One region of the Pseudoalteromonas sp. 20-92 genome, then DNA from elsewhere that is predicted to be linked to it. Evidence: predicted binding sites of a transcription regulator. Region 1 holds the regulator's gene; the other holds the start of a gene.

The links. The regulator MetJ, encoded in region 1, represses methionine synthesis genes. The targets are predictions, from matches to a motif close to TAGACGTCTAGACGTCTA.
Region 2: a site for MetJ is predicted at 1,338-1,355, ahead of NRL14_RS00020 (methylenetetrahydrofolate reductase). Genes of this name have one in related genera too.

What each region holds. Positions count from the first base shown of each region.
Region 1 is NZ_JANJGQ010000013.1:68,878-72,094, forward strand. It holds gene NRL14_RS12510 (malic enzyme-like NAD(P)-binding protein) at 1-1,171, shown strand, start outside; gene metJ (met regulon transcriptional regulator MetJ) at 1,244-1,564, opposite strand; gene metB (cystathionine gamma-synthase) at 1,764-3,011, shown strand; gene metL (bifunctional aspartate kinase/homoserine dehydrogenase II) at 3,017-3,217, shown strand, end outside.
Region 2 is NZ_JANJGQ010000001.1:4,133-7,349, forward strand. It holds gene NRL14_RS00015 (sensor domain-containing diguanylate cyclase) at 1-20, shown strand, start outside; gene NRL14_RS00020 (methylenetetrahydrofolate reductase) at 338-1,294, opposite strand; gene NRL14_RS00025 (pitrilysin family protein) at 1,554-3,217, shown strand, end outside.

The DNA.
Region 1 (3,217 bases):
AACCAAGCCTGCCGAAACGGTTCAAGATTTAGCTTTAGCATATAGCCCAGGTGTTGCTGAACCTGTGCGTGAAATTGCTGCTGATCCTGCAAATGCTTATAAATATACCGGTAAAGGTAATATGGTTGCAGTTATCACTAATGGTACTGCAATTTTGGGCTTGGGTAATTTAGGCCCTTTGGCATCAAAGCCTGTAATGGAAGGCAAGGCGCTGTTATTTAAGCGCTTTGCAGGCCTTGATTCTATTGATATCGAAGTGAAGCATAAAACAACAGAAGACTTTATTAACACGGTTGCTAATATTGCCGATACATTTGGTGGTATTAATCTTGAAGATATTAAAGCCCCAGAGTGTTTTGAAATTGAAAAGGCATTGATTGAGCGCTGTAGTATTCCGGTTTTTCATGACGATCAACACGGCACTGCAATTGTAACAGCCGCTGGTATGTTGAATGCACTTGAAGTGCAAGAGAAATCGATAGAAGAGGCTATTATAGTATGTTTAGGTGCTGGTGCGGCTGCCGTTGCCTGTATGGAACTGTTAATTAAGTGTGGTGCACTGCGTGAACACATTTACATGCTTGACCGTAAAGGCGTTATTCATACTCGTCGTGATGATTTAAACGAGTACAAACAACTATTCGCTAACAATACGGATAAGCGTACGTTGCAAGATGTTATTGCTGATGCTGATGTATTTGTTGGTGTATCTGGGCCTAATTTGTTAGCAGCCGATGATTTAAAACTGATGGCTGATAAGCCGGTTGTGTTTGCGTGCTCAAACCCCGACCCTGAAATTGACCCCGCACTTGCACACAGCGCGCGCAACGATTTAATTATGGCGACAGGGCGTTCTGATTATCCAAACCAAGTGAATAATGTTTTGTGTTTCCCGTTTATTTTTCGTGGTGCACTAGATGTGCGCGCAAGTGCAATTAACGATGAAATGAAAATAGCAGCAGTAGAAGCGATTCGTAGTATTGCAAAAGAGCCTGTACCAGCAGAGGTCCTAAAAGCTGCTGGTGTTGATAAGCTGGAATTTGGTGCTCAATATATTATTCCAAAACCGATGGATCCACGTTTATTACCACGTATAGCAAGAGCGGTTGCTCTTGCTGCTGTTGAGTCGGGTGTGGCACAAATTGATTTGCCAGAAAGCTATATGCAGTAAACCTATACCGTAAAATTTAATCATAAAAAAACCTCAGTAATTACTGAGGTTTTTTTATTTTACTTTATCTATTTATTCGTCATCTAAAACAGGGACTTCTAACCCCATTTCTTGCATTATTTTTTTCACTTCTTCTGGTACTTTTTCAGCGTTATCTTTACGTAAGTCATCGTCATTAGGTAAAGGTTGACCTGTAAATGCATGTAAAAACGCTTCACATAGTAGCTCACTGTTTGTTGCGTGACGCAGGTTATTAATTTGACGACGAGTACGTTCGTCAGTTAATACCTTTAATACATTCAGTGGGATCGAAACGGTGATCTTCTTAACTTGTTCTGATTTTTTCCCGTGTTCTGCGTATGGGTGAATATACTCACCATTCCATTTAGCCATAAGATGTATCGTTGCCTCAGATTATTAATTGCTCACATGCGCTAAAATGCGTGTGAATATGCGTGAAATTCTATCGATTTAAAAAAGATAGTCAAATACTAGTTGTTTGGCCATCTAGCTGTTTAAATGTTTTGACTTCTCAAATTGAATAAACTACTCTTTTAGACGTCTAAACATCCAAATTAATCAGGTGACGAATATGAGCGAAAAAAACAAAGCAACCATTGCGGTCCGTAGTGGCGTTGAAGCCGATAAACACCACGGTGCAGTGGTCGCGCCAATCTATTTATCGACTACTTATTCGTTTGCCGATTTTGATACTAAACGCCAATATGATTATGGCCGTAGCGGTAATCCTAACCGCGATATCTTAGCTGAGACCCTTGCTGAGCTCGAAGGGGGAGTACGCGGCATAATTACAGCCACAGGCATGGCGGCTGTACATTTAGCAACTCAGCTGCTTAATTACGATGACACGTTAGTGATCCCACACGACTGCTACGGTGGAAGCTACCGTTTATTTACGTCCCTGCAAAGGCGTGGCTTGCTAAAGCTTGAGGTTTTAGATTTAACAAAACCAGAAAGTCTTCAAAAAATATTAGTAATTAAACCAAAACTCATTTGGATTGAAACACCAAGTAACCCTGTACTACGTTTAACTGATATTAAAGCGGTTACTGATATTGCTAAGCAGTGTGGCGCACTGGTGGCCGCTGACAATACATTTTTATCGCCTGCTTTACAAAATCCGATTAAGTTTGGTGTAGATATTGTGGTGCATTCAACCACTAAATATATTAACGGACACTCAGATGTAGTGGGCGGTGCTGTTATTGCTGCAACACAAGAGATCGGTGACGAGCTTGCTTGGTGGGCTAATAACATTGGTATCACAGGGGCACCTTTTGATAGCTATTTAACGCTTCGTGGTTTACGTACTTTAAATGTGCGCTTAAGGCAGCATCAAGAAAATGCATTAGCAATAGCTCAGTATCTCGAAGAATCTGAGTTCGTTAGCCAAGTTTATTACCCTGGGCTTGAGTCGCACCCCCAACATGAATTAGCGAAAGCACAGCAGCTTGGTTTTGGTGGCATGGTTAGCTTTGATATTAAAGGCGACATAAACGATGCAGCGGCATTTTTAACTAGTCTACATAACTTTAGTTTAGCTGAGTCGCTAGGCGGCGTTGAGAGCTTAATATGCCACCCTGCGACCATGACGCATGCAGGGATGGATGCAACAGCGCGCTTAGAAGCCGGCGTTGGTGATACGCTTATTCGTGTTTCTGTCGGAATAGAAGACATTGAAGATTTATTAGCAGATCTTGAACGTGTATTTACACTTGTAAAACCTGGCAGAAAAAACAATACAAATCGATTAACTAAAGGTGCGGGAACATCGAGCGGTGATGCTAAGTTAAGTGCCGCTTACCCCGCGCTTTGGTAACTAACATGACTAAAAATATACATAAATTTGGCGGTTCGAGTTTAAGTTCAGCACAGCGTTACAAAAGTGTTGCGGGTATTATATTAGAGCACACACAACCTGGTGATTGCGTTGTGGTATCAGCAGCTGGGAAAACAACCGATACACTAGTTAAGTTATGGCAAAGTTACCAGCAGCAAGATACACATGTAATTGCTGATATTTTA
Region 2 (3,217 bases), on a different contig from region 1:
CTAAAAAAGCACAATTATAAAAGGAGGTTCATGCCACACAAACTTGGCTAGTTTTTTCTGCGATAGGTTTTATTTTTTCCTTAGCAATAATAAGCTTATTTGAAACGTTCCCTAGCATTAGATTTATATCTAATGAGGGAATAATTTTTGGTGTTATGTGCTCATCGATGGGGTTGCCTTAAAAAGGCTTGAGAGTAATAACCAAAAATAGCTTTCATTGATAGCTTAAGCTGCAAATCTTTACTTGTATTTATTAATTAATTTTTCAAAGAACGGACATAAAAAAGCAAGCCATGAGGCTCGCCAAGAAGGGTGTTAATTAGCTCTTACCTAGCCTTTAAGCTATTAGCTTTTCCGCAAGGTTTAATTCCATAATGGCTTTTAATAAACGGTATAAGTTAATTGACGCGTCAATTTCTTCTTTACGGTTTGTTAAGCTTTCAATATTTAAGCCCAGTGGCACGTCTAGGTGCGCACAGCTTTTAAGTATTAAGTCGAGGTTTTCGCGGCAAATACGGACGGATTCACTTAATGTATTGTCTGCATCAAGCATGCGCCATTTAGTTGCCTCTGGCACTGAGATACCCAACCATTGCATAAACTCTAAGGTTTTTTCGCCGCCGCACGGGGTAAACGTTAATATAATACGTTGAGGTGTAATACCCTGTGCTTTACAAGTACGTGCGTAGCTAGTGATTAGCTCTATAGTAGCTTGTGCATCGTAAACAGCTTGCGATATAAAAAACTGACAACCTTGTGCTGTTTTTTCTATTAATCGTTCGTGCTCATTTCGTTTACTTGAATGGCGCTCGGCAATCGTAACGCCACCTAAAAAGAAATCATCGGATTGCTCAGCCATCGCTTTATACGCATCTGGCAGGCTTAGCTTTATATCGCCTACCGATGATGGGCTACCTACTAAAACAACATTTTGTAAATCGTAGTCGTTTTTAGTTTCACTTAGCCAATCTTTAAATTCGCCTACGCCACGCTGCGCCACACTTTTATAAGTAATCACATCTTGTGCAGATAAATTACGAAGTAAATGGCTGTATTCACGCGGATCAACGGTTTGTTTAAACGCAAATGGGCGGTCTTGGTTAGTTCGGCTGCTTTCGTCTTGAATGTCGTAAATTATCACGCCGTCGTATTCAATTTCGTGTAAGCGACCTAATAGCTTTTCTGCAATGGTTTTTAATTGCGCTTTATCGGTGCCAATTTTAGGCGGGGTAGTACCAATAAGATAAACACCTTGATTGGTGTCCACTATCTTCTCTTTTAGTGATAAAGCCATAATCCTCATTCCAGCTAAGTTTGTTTTGATGGATTTAATATAGCAGCCATTTAGACGTCTAGATAGATTTATTTAATGAAAGTTTTTCAACTAACATGATGTTTATTCATAGTGCTTGTTCCCATAATTTATAATTGACACAGTTGTTTACATAATAAGTTCCCTTGGGGCTCTTATATTTATTGGCTTTGGGGCATAATCGAGGGTGAGTTAGTAATACATCTGACAACAAATTTGCTCAATTTAAAAAGGGACAGCAATGAAATTTAAATTATTAGCAACCAGCTTAGCGGTATCGCTGGCGTTAACGGGTTGCGCCATGCAACAAAACCAAAGCACGCAAACAACAGCACAACAAGAACAAGTAAATAAAGCTGATGATCGTGTTTTTTCACAAGGTTACTTAATTGAAGAGCTAGAAAACGGCTTACGTGTCATGGTTGTTAAAACCGATTACCCTGATGTAGTGTCGCTGCAAATTCCGGTATCGGTTGGATCGCGTAACGAAGTTGAAGAAGGCAAAACAGGCTTTGCTCACTTTTTTGAACACATGATGTTTAAAGGCTCACAAAAATACCCTGAAGATGTGTACTCAGACATATTAAAAAATTCAGGTGTTGATAACCGCGCTTATACAACAAATGATTACACAAATTACCATTTAAACTTTTCAAAGCAGCACCTTGATAAAGTACTTGAGCTTGAAGCTGATATTTTTCAAAATTTAACCTACACCGAAGAGCAATTTAGAACAGAAGCACAAACGGTAAAAGGTGAGTACTTAAAAAACAACGCGAGCCCAATTCGTAAATTATTAAGCGCTGTACGCGAAGAAGCGTTTGATAAGCACACGTATAAACACACCACTATGGGCTTTTTTAAAGACATAGAAGCCATGCCAGATCAAATGGCCTACGGTAAAGAATTTTTTGCTAAGTTTTATAAGCCTGAGTATGTGTCACTTGTCATCGTGGGCGATGTAGACCCACAAGCAACAATGGCAATGGTTAAAAAGCATTGGGGCAGCTGGAAAAAGGGTAACTATGTTGCTGACATTAAAGCAGAACCTGTTCAACAAACACCAAAATATTTGCACCAGCAAGATGAAGCGCTACCAGGGCATTGGTTACTTGTATCGTACAAAGGCGCTGCGTGGGAGCCTGCTAAAAAAGACAGAGCGGCACTTGATTTAATCTCACAGCTTTATTTTTCTAGTAATTCAGATTTATATCAAGAGCTAGTGGTCGACAAACAAATTGCCAGCCAAATGTTTACCTATAACCCAGAGACTAAAGATCCGGGTTTATTACACGTATTTGTTAAAGTAGAAAACACAGATGATTTAGCCACTGCACGCGATGCCATTAACCGCACTTATGCAAAAGCACGCACTGAGCTTGTTGATGAGCAAAAGCTCAGTGATTTAAAATCGAACCTTAAGTACAGCTTTATTAATGGCTTAGATTCGTCGCAAGCGATTGCATCAACCCTTGCCAGCTACATGCATTTTGAGCGTGATCCTGAGGTTATAAACCAGCTGTATAAATCGGCAGATAACATCACCAGCGCAGATATTAAAGCCGTTGCTAATAAATACTTTACTGATAACGCACGTACCACATTAACAATGTCGGCACTTGATAAAGCCCCAGGTTTTGAGCAAGAAGTTGATTTAAATGCGCTTACTGCAAAGCTTGAACAAGCACCTGCGGCTCCTGTATTTAAAGTACTTGATAAAACCAATAGCTCGCCATTAATTGATGTTAACTTTTTATTCAATACCGGTGCGGCTGCCGACCCACAAGACAAAAAAGGTGTTGCTGCGTTAACTGCGGCTATGCTTGCACAAGGTGGCTCAGAGGCGACAAGCTACAAAGATATTCAAAAAGCACTTTATCCGCTTGCGGGTAGCTTTGGCTATCA